3 regions of the Geobacillus sp. 47C-IIb genome follow, and region 3 is predicted to be linked to each of the others. Evidence: riboswitches for the same ligand, from Rfam matches in the RefSeq annotation. Region 3 holds a riboswitch; each other region holds the start of a gene.
What was found. Region 3 has a riboswitch for cobalamin ahead of IC804_RS03285 (ABC transporter substrate-binding protein). Riboswitches for the same ligand answer to the same signal wherever they lie in the genome.

Region 1: another riboswitch for cobalamin. It lies ahead of IC804_RS00870 ((2Fe-2S) ferredoxin domain-containing protein); the one in region 3 lies ahead of IC804_RS03285 (ABC transporter substrate-binding protein).
Region 2: another riboswitch for cobalamin. It lies ahead of IC804_RS14385 (ribonucleoside-diphosphate reductase subunit alpha); the one in region 3 lies ahead of IC804_RS03285 (ABC transporter substrate-binding protein).

Annotation. Positions count from the first base shown of each region.
Region 1 covers NZ_CP061473.1:163,584-169,288, forward strand. Annotated here, with positions in the region: gene IC804_RS00855 (energy-coupling factor transporter transmembrane component T family protein) at 1-13, opposite strand, end outside; gene IC804_RS00860 (energy-coupling factor ABC transporter substrate-binding protein) at 1-290, opposite strand, end outside; gene IC804_RS00865 (energy-coupling factor ABC transporter permease) at 295-1,038, opposite strand; gene IC804_RS00870 ((2Fe-2S) ferredoxin domain-containing protein) at 1,039-1,437, opposite strand; cobalamin riboswitch at 1,618-1,810, opposite strand; partial or broken gene IC804_RS00875 (S-adenosylmethionine--2-demethylmenaquinone methyltransferase) at 1,871-2,011, opposite strand; gene IC804_RS00880 (retropepsin-like aspartic protease) at 2,029-2,409, opposite strand; gene IC804_RS00885 (hypothetical protein) at 2,399-2,653, opposite strand; gene rraA (ribonuclease E activity regulator RraA) at 2,705-3,190, opposite strand; tRNA gene IC804_RS00895 (tRNA-Gln) at 3,448-3,519, opposite strand; gene IC804_RS00900 (glycerophosphodiester phosphodiesterase family protein) at 3,704-4,582, shown strand; gene IC804_RS00905 (DNA topoisomerase III) at 4,909-5,705, opposite strand, start outside.
Region 2 covers NZ_CP061473.1:2,840,228-2,845,932, forward strand. Annotated here, with positions in the region: gene IC804_RS14360 (sensor histidine kinase) at 1-671, opposite strand, end outside; gene IC804_RS14365 (response regulator transcription factor) at 668-1,342, opposite strand; gene IC804_RS14370 (hypothetical protein) at 1,317-1,496, opposite strand; gene IC804_RS14375 (ABC transporter permease) at 1,573-2,364, opposite strand; gene IC804_RS14380 (ATP-binding cassette domain-containing protein) at 2,366-3,376, opposite strand; cobalamin riboswitch at 3,566-3,762, shown strand; gene IC804_RS14385 (ribonucleoside-diphosphate reductase subunit alpha) at 3,890-5,705, shown strand, end outside.
Region 3 covers NZ_CP061473.1:654,283-659,987, forward strand. Annotated here, with positions in the region: gene IC804_RS03275 (adenosylcobinamide amidohydrolase) at 1-193, opposite strand, end outside; gene IC804_RS03280 (FecCD family ABC transporter permease) at 190-1,224, opposite strand; gene IC804_RS03285 (ABC transporter substrate-binding protein) at 1,211-2,170, opposite strand; cobalamin riboswitch at 2,312-2,511, opposite strand; gene IC804_RS03290 (PH domain-containing protein) at 2,820-3,434, opposite strand; gene IC804_RS03295 (IS1182 family transposase) at 3,923-5,554, shown strand; gene IC804_RS03300 (DUF7916 family protein) at 5,455-5,705, opposite strand, start outside.

The DNA of each region.
Region 1 (5,705 bases), 490 kb from region 3:
ACTCGCGAATCATGGCTGTTTTTCCGCTCCGAACGCCCTTTGTACAACCCGACGACGTAGCCGATCACGCCGGCGCCAAGCGCGGCTTGCAGCGAGAACAGAAGCGTTTCGACTTCGCCGCCTGGAGGGGTGAAGATCGACTCAAACCACGGCCGGTAATGCGGGTTGAGCGTTTGAATGGCTTTTTCCGCCTGATCGTCCGTTCCACCGAATTCCGATCCGCGCGCCCACCAAAGAGGAATGATGACAAGCAAAGCAGCCAGCAACACGAGCAAGCCATTTTTCTTCATCGCATTACGCCCCCTTTTCCTTTTGGAACAGCGGAGAAGCTTGATAGGAGGAAAGCCAGTTCCAGACGATTACCGTTATGATGCCTTCCGTCACCGCCAACGGCACTTGAGTAATGGCAAAAATGCCGGCGAATTTCAAAAACGAGGCGGTGACTCCCCCATCAGGAGACGGAAACGCCAGGGCAAGCTGCAGGGACGTCATGACATATGTAGCCAAATCAGACAAACAAGCGGCAAGAAACAAAGCCGCTCGATTGGATACCGCCCCTTTTCGGCACAGTTGATACACTCCGTACGCGACGAACGGGCCGACGATCGCCATCGACATCGCATTGGCCCCAAGCGTCGTCACTCCTCCGTGGGCAAGAAGCAGCGCTTGAAAGAGAAGAACGACTGTGCCGATCACCACCATCACCCATGGTCCAAACAAAACCGAGCCGAAGCCGATCCCGGTCGGATGCGAGCTGCTGCCGGTGACGGATGGAATTTTCAACGCCGACAATACAAATGTAAACGCGCCAGCTAACGCCATCAGAAGCTTATGTTCGGGGTGCTGCTTCAGCGTATGCACAAGCCGCCGCAATCCGAACACAAAGAACGGCAAAAACAACAGCCACCAAAACAGCGCCCATTTGACAGGCAAAAATCCTTCCATAATATGCATGGCATACGCTTCATTTTCATTTGTCAACAAAAAATAGGAAACGAACAAAGCCGCCATTCCGCTCCATCGAACCGCTCTCTTCATTTATCCCTTCACTCCTTTCGCAGCATGTTCCGTTTTCCGTTTTCCGCTTGGCGCCTCCCGTTCGCCGGCTGGCGTCAACACCAATTCGCCTTCGTATTCATACGTCGCCCACTCCCGCATCGGAACCCCCTCACCCAAATGGGCGCGCACAACCTCCTTCGCCCGCTCCGGCGTCATCTGTCGATACCAGATGCCTTGCGGATAGACGATCATCACGCACGCGTCTTGGCATCGTCCGTTGCAGCGCGTCCTTGTTGTATGGACAGCGTCGTCAAGCCCGAGACGGGCGATCTCCTCGCGCACCGCCGTTGTCACGTCATCTCCGCCATGGCGGAGGCACGTCCCTCCGTTGCAAATGAGCACATGATGCTTCATTCCCCGCAAATCCCACGTCGCCACCAAATCCCTCCTTTTGCTAGAATGGTAGAATGAAATGCGGCAGACGGACGGTTTTTCGACAAAAGAAAAAGCACCTCTACAGCAGAGGTGCAGAAAAATGTATACGAAAGCCGTAAACGGCCCAAACAGGGCCCCTAAAGCCGTCATTCTCCCGCACGTCTGCCTATAGTCCCGTAGGCATCCGTCCGATCCAAACAAGGCAGGTCTCCTGACTTAGGATCATCGCTTGGCGGCGTCTTCCCGAAGCATCCTTCAGTGACTTGCTGCCGCAAAGCTCCCCATCACAGTGGCGGGCACCGTGCCGGATTTTCACCGAGCTTCCCTTTTCACCCAAGCCCTAAGCGGGCTAGGCACCTTGTTTGTCTTACCGCCATATATGCGCTGTCATGGAACAAGCATCCGTTTTCATCGTAGTACAACCAATGCGTTGCCGTCAACCGTTTTTTGCCGACAAATCTTTGTTGGCGACGACAACGCCGTCCGCATCAGCGTACACGTACGCCCCTGGCTCCCAGCGGACGCCGCCAAACTCGAGCGCAACGTCGCGGGCGCCTTTTCCTTCTTTTTGGCATTTCGAGCGGGCGTTCCATTTCAACCAGAACGATACATCTCCAACTTGTCCAGGTCTAAGACAAATCCAGCGCCCAGCAATATATCCAATCCTAACAAACCGTTAATCCCCTCATAGTCCATCCCGCTAAAATCAATTTCATACTCTCTTAGCTGGAAAGAATCTAGCTGAATACAGTCTAATTTTTTTGTAAACGCGTACTCTTTCCCACCGATTCCGTAATAAGCCACAATACGATCGCCCGGCTCTACCCGCAAATGAATATCTTCTACTGCATTTTGAGAAATCACTGTTTTCGCCGCACCAGTATCAATCACCATATTATGAATCAACTTAGACCTTCCTTGATAAACGATTTCGATCGATGCAAACAGCAAGCCTTCACGATATTCAATCTGCATAATGAAATTTCCCTCTCAGGCCAATCGCTCCCCGAACTTTTAAAACAATCTCCTTGTGGCTAGTATGATAAACAAGCTGATTCCCTTTCGATTGCAGCAACTCACGAGTTGCATCCTTGTCGGAAACCGTTCCGATAACAGCCACCTCTTCAATGATTTCTTGATCTCCCTCTAAATGGGACTTTAATACTTGTAATTTCACAAATTGATTTGGATACAATGAACGCACTTCATGCCATTCCATCTCCATCGCCTCAACCTGTTCGTTGTATTGAACGAGACTCGACCGCAGCCGTCAACCATTTTTCGCCAACAAATCTTTGTTGGCGACGACAACGCCGTCCGCATCAGCGTACACGTACGCCCCTGGCTCCCAGCGGACGCCGCCAAACTCGAGCGCAACGTCGCGTGAGCCCTTTCCCTCTTTTTTGCTTTTCACCGGGCATGTGCCGATCGCCATCACGCCAATCGGCATGGCGCCAATTTCCGCTGAATCGCGGATGCAGCCGTGGATGATGACGCCAGCAAGCCCCCTCTCGCAAGCGATTTGCGCCAGCCGGTCGCCTAATAGCGCGACGCGGCGCGAGCCTTTTCCATCGACCACGAGCACCGTCCCCGGCGGCACCGTCTCCAGCGCTTCTCGGACAAGGACGTTGTCTTCAAACACATCGACCGTCGCAATCGGCCCGGAAAACGCCCGCTTTCCGCCGTACGATTGGAACGGCAACTCGCATACTTGCAACTCGTCTAAAAATTGATCGCATAAATCGGCTGTTTTCATTGTCGCTCTCCCCTTTCATGTTTTGCATTCGCCGTCATTCGCCAAAATCCTTCTGCCTCAGCAGTTTTTTGTCGACGATCTTTCATTCGAACGACTGACACGAACGCGGCGATGTGAACCAAACCATTGTGTGGCCGTCAATCGCTTCGATGTATTCCACCGATCGCATTGAAACCATAAAAAACGGCCCCGCGCCGATATATAGCGGAGACCGTTTTCACCGGCTCAAAGCCCCTCCGGTTTGACCAGACGTTCAGCTGGGCTAGCTGGATTCGAACCAGCGCATCACGGAGTCAAAGTCCGTTGCCTTACCACTTGGCTATAGCCCAACGTGTTTGTCGTCATTCACAGTATGCAGCATAGTGGCTTCCTTTATACGTAAAAACGAATATCGTTTTGCATCAAGTGGAAAAATACGGATAAGCATTCACGTTCCGCACGTTTTACCATCTCTTCATCTTGTCTTCACAACCGTTTCATTCCAATAAGGTATGCTGGAAACAGAAAGGGGGGATGACGTTGCATCGAATATGGCTTTATGTCTCGTTCTTGGTATGGTTACCGCTAGGCTTAGCCTCCTCTGCTGCTCCACAACAGCCGTCTGTCACCCGCGAGCCGATCATCATCGCCCATCGCGGTGCTTCCGGACATGCACCGGAGCATACACTTGCCTCCTACCGGCTTGCCGCCCGCATGCACGCTGATTATATTGAGGTTGACGTGCGCATGACGAAAGACGGAAAACTCATCGCCATGCATGATGCAACACTCGCCCGAACGACGAATGCCGAAACCGTCTACCCTCGCCGTTCTCCGTGGCAGGTTGGCGATTTTTCACTCGCCGAGCTGAAGCGTCTTGATGCCGGCTCCTGGTTTGGTAAGCGCTTTGCCGGCGAACCGATCCCGACACTTGAGGACATCATACACACGCTGAAATCAGAACGAATCGATGCCCCTTTGTACATTGAACTAAAGCAGCCCGGCATCGAAAAATCGGTCGTACAGCTATTGCAAAAACATTATTATTTACAGCGCGGACGCATCATATTTCAATCGTTTCACCCCGAGAGTTTGCAGACGCTAAGGCCGCTCATCCCAAATAGCATTCCGCTCATTCAGCTCATTGGAGAACGCGAGACGGCTCGTATAAGCCCGAACGAGCTGCTAGAGCAGGTCGCCGTCTATGCCGATGGCGTTGGCTTGCCGCTTTCACTCGCCAATCAAGAGTGGGTGGATGCCGCTCATAGCCGCGGGCTCATCGTGCATGTCTACACGGTGAACAACCCACACGATTTGGCACGTCTATGCTCCATCGGCGTTGACGGCTTGTTCACCGACTACCCGGACCGCCCCGCCCGCATTGCTGCTTGCCACCAGCCGCCCCGTGGTTAACAGATAGTTGGGCGGCTCCTCTTTTGTTAACATAATATAATTACGGTTTATTTGATTAAAAGCATTTCTCCTTTCATTTATCATCAAAAAAGCAGATCGATGTAGCCGATTGCTGATGACACAAACGGCCTATTTACGATCACAATAGACCACCGCCATCCGCAAGGTAATGTTTGCGGATGGTTGTACAAGCCGTTCAGCTTTGCCACATCAAACACCCTCGGCTGGTTAGCGAGCGGATTCAAAAATGAAAAAAAGCAGGCCGTTCACGGCCCGCCTTTTTGCGAAACGCTTTTTCACAAGCAGCATGCTTTATCTGCCTTCCGTCACCGTTTCGGAAACTGAAATGACAGCTTCTTATCGTTTTCATCCCACACTAGGACAGCGTCAAACGTTTTTCCACCTTTTTTGAATCCTTTGATGACATTCGTTTTGCCCTTCGCAAGCAGCTTTTTCATATTCGCCGCCGAAATCGACTTGCCGAGAATACGTTTTGAGACCGTAAACGAGCAGCTCGTTTTCACATATTGGTCACAGCCGTATAACGTTCCTTTGTCAACGACGGTTCCGCCGCAAAGCGGACAGCGCCCGAGCGGTTCACCAACCGTTTTTTTCGTTTTCGTCCGCTGGATCGAAGCGGTGTCAAGCCCGCTGAAATTCCAGCTTGGCGCAGCGGCGATGGCATCAGCAACCACTTTTTGCGCCAGCTTTTTCGCCTGTTCCATAAACGCGGCGGAGGAGGCCGCTCCTTCACCAATTTCGCTTAAACGCTGTTCCCATTTTGCCGTCATTTCCGGTGAAGCGAGAATCGTGCCACCGAGCGCCTCGATCAATACTTTGGCCTTGTCCGTCGCATACACAAGGTTGTTTTTCACCTCGATATACTTCCGCTCTTTCAGCATCGTAATGATCGCCGCCCTTGTCGCCTCTGTGCCGAGCCCTTCCGTTTTGGCGAGCACTTTTTCAAGCGCTTCATCATCTAAAAACTTCCCGGCTGTTTTCATGAGCGTAATGAGTTGCCCTTCCGTATACCGTTTCGGAGGTTCCGTTTTTCCTTCTTTTACTTGGATGTCCGCCACTTCGCCGGCTTCACCTTGGCAGAGTAGCGGAAGCACCGTTTCCT
Region 2 (5,705 bases), 1.4 Mb from region 3:
TTTTCCGCCCACTGCGGCTCGCAGTGAAGAATGAGCGTTTGTAATTGCGTGTCCAAACGATAGGATGTCGGATGAAGCGGGTAGCGCTCAGAATCTAACATCGCCAACCGCAGCAAATTCTCGCTTAGCTTTGACAGTCTTACGCATTCAGTTTCAATAATATCAAGATAATGCATCCGCTGCTCTTGGCTTAAGTTCTCGTTTTTGAGTGCGCGGGCAAATCCACGAATCGATGTTAGCGGAGAGCCAATCTCATGAGAAACGTTGGAAATAAATTCTTGACGCATGTCTTCCATGGCCTGCAAATTTGCGGCCATGTCGTTAATGCGTGTCACGAGTTCGGCAAACGGATGATGCCGTCCGCCCCAGTCAACCTGAAGATTCACTCGAAAATCGCCTTTGGCGATTCGATTAATGGCGTCTATTAAGTGGTGCCAAAATACTCTTTCGCGCTTTCGCAAAAAAGGACCGATCGCGCTCATGGTCATCCCGAATAGCAAAAAGCCGAAGATCGATGAAATGATTTGCCGAACGAGCGGATGCGGCTGCCAAGCGAATCGGGTGTAGATCGCTTCTGTGATGAAATATGCCGCAGACCAAAAGAGGCAGATGATTGACATCACAGCGATCACGGTCAAGATGGATTTAAACACAAACCATAATCGTTTCATTGGCGTGCCTCCAGCCGATAGCCGAGTCCACGAATCGTGCGGATGAAAAAGGGAGCGTTCGGCTGAGCGAACCGTTCACGCAGCCGCTTGATATGAACATCAACGGTTCGCTCATCTCCTTCATAATCGTAACCCCAAATCTGTTCAATCAATTCGTCGCGCGTGAACGTTTTACCGGGATAGCTGGCCAGTTGAAAAAGCAGTTCGAATTCTTTTGGTGGCAAAGGGACTTCCACGTCTCCCAAACGGCATTCGTACGTCTTGCGGTTTAACGACAAATGGCCAATTTGCACGATTTGCGAGGTGGCGATACGATACCGTTTAAGCAATGCTTTGACACGGGCGACAAGTTCAAGGGGGTCAAACGGTTTGACGAGATAGTCGTCTGCCCCAAGAGAAAATCCTTTCACTTTTTCCCTCGTTTCCCCTTTAGCGGTCAACATCAGAATGGGAACATCGTCATAGTCGCGCAGTTCACGGCATAGTTCCCACCCATCCATTTCCGGCATCATAATATCCATAATGACCAAATCCACTTTCGTCGTTTCTAGCACGTCAAGTGCTTCTTTTCCATTAGCTGCTTCGTGGATTGTCAATCCTTCCAAACTTAAAAAATGGCTGACGAGTTCGCGGATATGTGCATCATCATCGACAACTAAAATTCGGGCCATTGTCATCTTCCCTCCACGCGTTCTCTTTTCCATTGTGCCGTTTTCGTTCGTCCCCGTCAATGTAGCGGGCGTATTGCTCGCCATTCATCGCTATTCGTCCGATGTTTTCGTTCGTTTCCGTTAATGTAGCAGCCCATCTGTTCCTTATTTTCATCCTGACGTCAGATCGTGAATGAATCTGTTTGTTGGTTTTGGCTGTTCGGGGGATAAGCGTCAGACATCCCCCATGATTATGCGCGGCGCATATAGACACGAACCGTGATCGGGGCAAAAATCGCGACAATCGCTCCTGCGCCGATTAAAGAAATAATAAAATCAGTGCCAATCGTGCCATGGTTCGTTAGTTCGCGAACGGCCGTGATCATATGGGAAAGGGGATTGGCTTTGGCAATCCATTGCAGCCAGTCAGGCATTGTCTTGACTGGCACGAACGCATTTGAAAGAAACATAAGCGGAAACAGCGCCAACATGGAAATTCCTTGTACGCTAGCTGCATTGCGGGCAATGACGCCGAAGAAGGCAAATATCCAGCTGACAGCCCACGTGCACCCGATGGAGAACACGATGGCAAGCGCCACACTGGCGACACCTCCTTCCGGACGATAGCCGATGAGAAATCCGATGGTAAACGTCAGCACAGCGGCAATGACATAGCGAACGACATCGGCTAATAACGCCCCTGCCAACGGCGCGATGCGGGCGATCGGCAATGATTTAAAGCGGTCGAACACACCTTTGTCCATATCATCCCGAAGTTGGACTCCTGAAGCGACAGAGGCGCCGATCAATGTTTGGATGAGAATGCCGGGAATAATCATTGGCAGGTAGTTGTCCACATTTCCGGCGATGGCTCCACCAAAGATATAAGTAAACATCAACGTGAAAATGATCGGCTGGAAAGTGACGTCAAATAGTTGTTCCGGCGTACGCCGTACCTTCAGCAAACCGCGATAGGCCATTGTGAACGAGTTTCGCACCGCTTGGGAAATGCTCGTGCGGCTGTTCAGTTGGCGAGTGTTCATTCTATCGAACCTCCCTTAGAACGCTGAATTCTTCTTCATCTTTTTTCGCTCCATGGCCGGTAATGGCTAAAAAGACTTCATCAAGGGTTGGTTTTTGGACGTTGACCTCGGCTAAGCGGATCCCCTCTTGCCGCAAAGCGACAAGCACGTCCGTCACTTGATCCGGATCGGCCATTGACGCCGTGATGTTCCCGGTTTCTGCAGATATGCTTGACCGGATACGGAGAACGTGTTCAATGATGCGTTTGGCCGCTTCGATCTTTTCCGGTTGTTGCAATTTGACTTGCAATGACGACTGGCCGACAGATGTTTTGAGTTCATCGGGGGTCCCTTCGGCGACAACACGGCCGTGATTAATCACGGCGATGCGGTCCGCCAATTCATCCGCTTCTTGCAAGTATTGGGTCGTCAACAGCACGGTTGATCCCATGCGGACTAAGCGGCGGATCGTTTCCCACATTTGATTACGTGTGATCGGATCGAGACCCGTGGTCGGCTCATCAAGAAAAATGAGCGGCGGCTGGGCGATCAGGCTGGCGGCGAGATCGAGGCGCCGACGCATGCCGCCCGAGAAATGTTTTAACGGGCGTTTGGCCGCTTCTGTCAAGCCGAATTCCTCCAATAATTCACTTGTTTTCCGTCGCGCCTCTGCTCGGCTCAGTCCGAGAAGTCTACAAAAGATCATCAAATTTTCTACAGCGCTGAGCGTTTCGTCAACGGACGCATATTGGCCGGTGACACCGATCAACTGTCGGACAATTTGAGGTTGCTTGACGACATCGTACCCAAAAATTTGGGCCGAACCGCCATCCGGGCGCAACAAGGTCGCCAACATTCGAATGGTTGTTGTCTTGCCGGCGCCATTGGGTCCAAGCACTCCATAGATCGTGCCGGTACGTACACGCAACTCGAGGCCATCTACGGCCCGATGGTCGCCAAAAACTTTTACCAATCCGTGCGCTTCCACTGCCCACTCTTGATGCTCGGAAGCGGAGCGGTGTTTGTGTCCCATTTTTGTGTCCTCCTCTTTACAATGATTTGTACATGGCAAATCGTAGCACGCTATTATGAACAGAATGTGAACAAGGAACAATTTTTTGATTTACCCACTCTTGCAATTTTCCCGGTTTTGGTATATGCTTGTTCCAGTAACATGATAAATACTATATATCGTTGTGTTTGTTTGCTTTAACAACTACATATGGTGATTGCAAGCAATGGTGTCCATCAGGACTTAATAGGGAATCCGGTGCGAATCCGGAACTGCCCCCGCAACTGTATGTGCGGACGAAATGGGATGGCCACTGGCGGTGAAAGCTTGCACGGCACGCCGCTGGGAAGGACCCAAAGTAGGACGATGCACGAGTCAGGAGACCTGCCTTGCTTGGAAGTTTCATGTTCTTCGGGGTGTGAGAAGATGAAACGATAGGGAAATAGAAAAAGGAATCGTATGCCTTTTTCTGTCTGTCGTTTCATCCGCTCGTTCACCCGAGCGGATTTTTTTATTGAAGGAGAGGGAAAACGAATGACAGCGGTCACGAAATCCATTGTTGTTGATGATCAAGGAAAAGAGAAGTCGCTTTCGCGCAGAGAGTTTGCCGCGTTAATTGAGCAGGCGACGGCAGGCTTTGTCCGTTTGTCGCTTGAGGAATATGAAGAGCGTGTATGGCAGCTTCTCAGTCGAAAAGAGTTCGTCACCGTTGATCAACTGTATCAAACCGCTATTTTAGAAGGGTTGTCGTACATTAGTGAAGAGGAGCCGGAATGGACGTTTGTGTGCGCGCGGTTGTATTTGCGGATGATGTACCGCGAGGCGGCACGGCAGCGCGGGTACGATGCGCGCGAGCGGTATGGTGATTTTTATTCATTAATCGTTTCTTTGACAGAACAAGGGGTGTACAGCCCGCTATTGCTTGAGCGTTATACAAAAGAAGAGATCGAGACGGCTGGCTCATTTCTTGATCCAGACAAAGACTTGTTGTTTACGTATATCGGGTTGCGCACGCTCGCTGACCGTTATTTGGCCCGCGATTATGAGCGGCGGCTGTACGAACTGCCACAAGAACGGTTTCTCATCATTGCTATGACCTTGATGGTGAACGAACCGCCTAAGCGGCGCCTCGAGTTGGTGAAGGAAGCGTATTGGGCGTTAAGCAACCTATATATGACGGTGGCCACGCCGACACTTGCCAATGCCGGGAAGTCATACGGTCAGTTGTCAAGCTGCTTTGTCGACACGGTGGATGACAGCTTGCAGGCGATTTACGACAGCAACACTGACATTGCCAATTTATCGAAGTCAGGCGGCGGCATCGGTGTCTATCTTGGCAAAATCCGTTCGCGCGGCAGCGACATCAGAGGATTTAAAGGTGTTTCGTCAGGCGTCATTCCGTGGATGAAACAGCTGAACAATACGGCGGTGAGCGTTGATCAGTTAGGGCAACGCAAAGGGGCGATTTCCGTCTATTTAGATGTGTGGCATAAAGACATTTTTGCCTTTCTTGATGCACGGCTCAATAACGGCGACGAACGGCTGCGCACGCACGACTTGTTTACCGGTGTTTGCATTCCTGATTTGTTCATGGAACAAGTCGAACAGCGAGGCGACTGGTATTTGTTTGACCCACATGAGGTGCGGAAGGTGATGGGGTTTAGCCTCGAAGACTTTTATGATGAGGAAAAAGGGCGTGGCAGCTTTCGCGAGAAATATTGGCAATGCGTCAATGAGCCGAGACTGTCAAAAGAAAAAGTGCCAGCGATTGAAGTGATGAAAAGCATTATGCGCAGCCAGCTCGAGTCGGGGACGCCGTTTATGTTTTACCGCGATGAAGTCAACCGGCAAAATCCCAACCGCCATCTTGGCATGATCTACTGTAGCAATCTTTGTACGGAAATTGCGCAAAACCAAAGTCCGACAGTGACGAAGCAGCAATATGTGAAAGATGGAACGATCATCATCGAAAAAATACCGGGCGATTTTGTCGTCTGCAATTTATCGTCAATCAATTTGGCGCGCGCCGTCACCGATGGAGTGCTCGAACGTTTGATTCCGATTCAACTGCGGATGCTTGATAATGTCATTGATTTGAACAACATTCCTGTGCTGCAAGCAAGCTTGACGAACAAAAAATACCGTGCTGTCGGTCTCGGTACATTTGGCTGGCATCATCTGTTGGCGTTAAAAGGGATTCGCTGGGAGTCAGAGGAAGCCGTCCGCTACACTGATGAGCTGTATGAAACGATTGCTTATTTGGTGATACAAGCTAGCATGGAGCTGGCGAAAGAAAAAGGGAGCTACCCGGGGTTTTCAGGGTCAGATTGGCAAACGGGTGCTTATTTTG
Region 3 (5,705 bases):
GACCGCTCATGACAATCTCACCGCTCGCAAGCGGAAGCTCCTTGCTGATCAGTTTCAGCAACGTCGTCTTCCCGCTGCCGTTTGGCCCTAAAATGCCAAACAACTCTCCTTTTTTGACGGAAAACGTCACGCCGTCAAGCACTTGTTTCTGTCCATACCGATGCGATACGGCACGCACATCGAGCATCATCATCCCATCTTTCGTTTCGTTTTTCGGAAAAATAGGGCGGCAAACAACGGGGCGCCGATGAGCGATGTAATGACACCGATCGGCAGCTCACGCGGCTCAATGATCGTCCGTGCCACCACATCGGCGAGCACAAGAAACGACCCACCGTACAAAAGCGACAGCGGCAAAAGCACCCGATAGTTTGGTCCGCACACAAGCCGAACCATGTGTGGGACAACAAGCCCGACAAAGCCGATCGTTCCCGACACCGACACCGCCGCACCGGTGAGCAGCGCGGCCGCTGTCAAAATGATAATTTTGCGGCGAGTGACATCGACGCCGACGTGAAGCGCTGCCGCTTCGCCGAACGCGAACGCGTTCAGTTCACGGGCGTTGACGATAAGCGTTGTCGCACCAATGAGAAAAAACGGAAACAATAATCCGCTATACTTCCACCCGCGCATCGCCACGCTCCCCATCAGCCATGAGATAATTTGCCGCAGCTCCTCACCCGTCAAGGCAATCATGAGCGAAATGAAAGCACTGAAGAAGGCGCCGAAAATAATGCCGGCTAAAATGATCGTCTCAACCGACATTCGCCGTTCAACCGCGCGGGTGAACGCCAACACAGCGGCAAGCGTCGCCATGCCGCATAAGATGCTCACAATCGGCAGCGTAAACGTGCCAAACAACGGCCATTGCCAGCCGAGAAAAATGACGAGCACCGCCCCGACGGAGGCACCAGACGAAACGCCCAGCGTATATGGATCAGCGAGCGCGTTTTTCAACAGTCCTTGAAATGCGGCTCCGGCAAGTGCCAATGAAGCCCCGACCAAAAAGGCGAGCACCACGCGCGGCATGCGGATCTCCATCACAATCGGCACCCAATCCGCCGGCATGTCAGGCGGAAGTGGTATGCCGGTCCATTCAGCAGCAACAATCCGAACAATCGATGAAAAGGGGATCGACAGCGACCCGGTCGATATCCCTATGAGCAGTGAAAAGACGGCCGCAGCAGCGGCCGCGATATATAGCCACGCTTTACTTAAACACATCCGGGTAAATAGCTTTGGCAAGTTCCTCGACTCCTTCAACAAGACGCGGACCCGGCCGGCTCACTAAGTCGGTGTTAACGTCATACACTCGCTTATTTTTCACGGCCGGTACGTCCTTCCAAGCCGTGCGTTTAAGCACTTGTTCGGCTCCGCTGTATGTTGTAATGATGACATCAGGCTTATAGGCAACCGCCTGTTCCTCTGTCACCATCGGCCAACCTTCTAAATCGCCGGCAACATTTCTGGCAGAAATCACCTGAAGCATCTCGTCCATAAACGTCCCCTTGCCGGCTGTATAAAGTTGCGGCGGTGGCTCCACCTCAACCCAGACGTTCACCTGCTTGTCCGCCGGAATTTGTTTTGCTTTTTCCTTCATTTGCGCCAGTTTCGCCTTCATGTCATGGATGACTTGCTCCGCTTTATCCGCTGTTCCGGTTGCTTGGCCGATGAGCTTGATCGATGCATACACATCGTTAAACGACGTGGCGCTATTGATAACAAGCACGGTAATGCCGGCATCTTTTAGTTGCTGCAGGCCGTCTTTCGCGTTATGAGCGCTTGACGCATGGGCGAGAACAAGATCCGGTTTCAAGGAAATAATTTTCTCGACGTTAAATTCCATGCTGCCGACTTTCGTTTTCGTTTTGACGTCGTCTGGATAATTGTCAAAATCGCTGACACCGACAATTTTCTCACCAAGCCCCAACGCGTAGGCAATTTCCGTATTGCTTGGAATAAGTGAAACGATTTTTTGCGGTTCTGCTTTGATCGTTACCTCTTCCCCCAGCCCGTCTTTCACCGTCACCGGAAACGCTGCTTGTTCCGGGTTCTGTTCCTCTTTTTTCGCCGGCTGGGCGCTGTTCCCCGTTCCGCTGTTGCAGCCGACAAGCATAACGGCCAAAGCGACCAGAGCAGCCAATACCGCTGACCATTTCCAACGCTTCATCAGTCGTTCCCCCCTTTAGGTGATATATGTAAAAGAAAAGCGCCCATTCCGTCTAAATCCGGGAATGAGCGCGAAACGGCCTAATGTAAGCACAAAAATGCCTAGGCGACCGTTTCCGCGTCTCACCCCCCGAAGATTCGGAAACTTTTGCGCAAGCAAGGCAGGTCTACTGACTCATGCTTCATCCTACTCTGAAGCCTTCCCATGCGGGAGACGGCGCAAGCCATCCAGCCGCACAGTGGCAATTTCATTTCGTCCGCATTGACAGTTGCGGGGACAGTTCCGGATTCCCACCGGATTCCCTATTAAGCCTTCGCGGCACCTTGCTGCGAGTCTATGAAACTATTCGGATATGGACAATTTTTATATTAAAGCAAGGTTTAACATTTGACAACTATGAATTTATGGTGGCTGACGGCAGGCTATCAGCGGCCCTCTCCCCAGACGGCTCAGCTTCCTTCACCATGTTTCACGCGGAATACAGCACCCGTTCATCGTATTCAATGCCCGCAATTTATCTAGGCACATCACGCACCACCAACAGAGGGTGCGTTAATCGAAATGAACTTCGTCAACTGTATTTTGAAAAAAATAAGGAAAGGTGCCCCTTCTCCGGAGCGCGTCCTTTCCTTGTACAAAATTTATCTCATCACTGTTGAATATATTTGTCAAACACAAATCCGAAATCTTTCACTGTATAGTTCTTTTTCGCTTCAGTAAGCCATTGAAACGCATACTCATTGATCGCCTTAAAATCGGCCGCAACGTTGGTGCCGTCGCCACGCATGTTGGCAAACAGGTTGGCCGCAAGCTCCATACTGCGCTGGGCATAGTCGAATTTCGTTTCGTTTTCCTCACAAATCGTGGCAATGGCCAATAGCGATTTATACAAATCTTTCAATTCCTCGATATGTTTTTTATGAACATCGATCGAGTAGGAGTGCGATCCGATTTTAAATTTGATTTCCGCATCCAAATCGACCGTCCCAGCCGTCTCGAGCGACACATCGGAAATCGGATATTTATAGTAATCATAGCGGCGCAGCGTCCGCTTTTTGCTTGTGGCGCTCGTGCCGTCTAGATGAATGAGTGCAAGGTTGGTGAAACAATACTCATCTGATTTGGATTTAATAAGAAAGTAAATTTTTTCTCCGTCTTCATGCATCACATAATCATCAGCATCGACTTTATCGTAATCTTTCGTTTGAATGACCGAGCCGATGTCGCTCAGCCCAAGCACATCAGCGGCGACTTTTCCAAACATCCCGATTCTCCTCTCCGGTTTTCCTAGTTTTCAATTGACACCTCTGTTTCCGCGTGCCGCACATTGTCTTGCCAAATGAGAGCTGGATGGACGTGTGCGCGGCTTTCCGCCATCGTCAGACAAACAAAAGATAGCTATCGTCTAATGCCTTCCATCTAATATTACGTGCACAAAGGAGAAAAGTTTCATTCCCGTAAAAAACAATCACCCACAACTTAGCACTCGTAAATGCGGAAAGGGGCGATCACGCCATAAAGGCCACTCTCCGCATGCCAACAGCCGTTTCCGTTGATCACCCAAAACGGAGTGAACCGACGGTTTCGTCCTCAACTGCTCGGCAGCCGTCACATTTTCCTTGCCATCCGCAACACTTTTTGCTTGTTTTAGTCTTCAAAAAAGAGGCCGTATCGGCCTCTCAGCTTGTCGACAAAGTCGACAAGCTGTTTTATTATGAAGGTAAGACGAGGGAGAAATGGAGGAAAGGAACGATGCTTCGGCCACACCAAGAAGATGGGCGCTATACCGAAACCACGGTGAAACTGGATGATCTGGTTCCAGAGGATCACTTGGTAAGAAAGCTGGATGCGGCCATTGATTTTTCTTTTATCTATGATGTGGTGAAAGATCTCTACTCTCCTGATCATGGACGTCCGAGCATTGATCCAGTGATGTTGTTTAAAATGTATTTGATTCAGTATGTATTTGAGATTCGCTCCATGCGTGAAACCGTCGAACAAATCCGAACCAACGTCGCCTACCGTTGGTTTTTAGGACTTAGTCTTCATGATCCCGTTCTCATCACTCGACGCCAAGTAAAAACTATGCGCGTCGTTTCGCTGGAACGGATGTATTCCATCAAATTTTTTCACGGATTTTTAAAAGAAGCCTTTGAACACGGATTGGTAGATTCGAGTGTCTTGTACGTAGACTCCACTCATGTCAAAGCAAGCGCCAATAAAAAGAAGTTTACAACGGAAATGGCAGAAGTCGAAGCCAAAGCCTACCAACAGGAACTCGAAAAAGAAATCGAACGGGATCGGATCGCTCATGGAAAATCGCCGTTGCCATCTGAGAAAAAAAAAAAACGGGAAGTAAAAGTAAGCAAAACGGATCCGGAGAGCGGACTGTTGGTGAAAAATGAACGGGAGCGAGTGTTTGCCTATTCGTATCATACAGCTTGTGATCGCAACGGATGGATTCTACAGACCTACGTGACGGCAGCCAACGTCCATGACAGTCAAGCGTTTTTTGTGCTGTTCGAACGAGTGAAACGGGAAATCCAATCATGTCCGGAAGCCGTGTGTGTAGACGCAGGATATAAAACTCCTGCCATTGCCAAGTATTTACTCGAACAAGGGGTAAAGCCGATTTGGCCGTACACTCGCCCGAAAACAAAAGATGGATTCTTTCGGAAATCAGATTTTGTGTATGACGAATATTTTGATTGTTATCTATGCCCCAATGATCAAGTTCTATCTTACTCTACTACGAATCGGGAAGGGTACCGGGAATACAAATCGGACCCGGCGGTGTGCCGAAGCTGTCCGTATCTTCATCAGTGCACGCAAAGCAAGAGCTACACCAAAGTAGTCACTCGCCACGTATGGCAGGACTACTATGAAGAAGCAGAGCATTTGCGGTATGTTCCGGAATACCGGGAACTCTATGCCCTCCGAAAAGAGACGATTGAACGGGATTTCGCCGATATGAAAGAGAAGCATGGTCTGCGCTGGACGCATTACCGGGGATTGGAAAAAAATGAGGCGCAGGCGATGCTTGTTTGTGCTGCCATGAATTTAAAAAAACTGGCGAATTACCTATGGAAGGCGAAGCACCGCCCTTTCTTTTCCTTTGCATGGCTTCCCATCCTACCCACTTTTTTTGAAAACATAGTCTATTTATGGAACAAAATGGGTTTCAGACATTCGTCTGAAACCCATTTTGTCAACAGTCTGGGCCTCTCTCCTTACTTCCGTTCAGCGGGAACAGAAAAACCTTCTTTGTTGAGAATAAACAATTGTTATCTCAAGGGCGATCTTGCCATGCGAATGTACGTATGGCGTTTGCCGCGAATAGCGATGGAATATGCCATAATGTTCTCTGGAACGGCGATGCCATGATAGCCAGCGTCGCCGATATGGTGCATATCCGCTCCGGCCATTTTGCTCGCAAGCGCGATTTGGCGAATCGTATGCTCATCCGCTCCTTCCTGACTTGTGCCAATCGTCAGCATGACAAGCGCTCCATGTTCATGCGCCACCCGAACAAGCT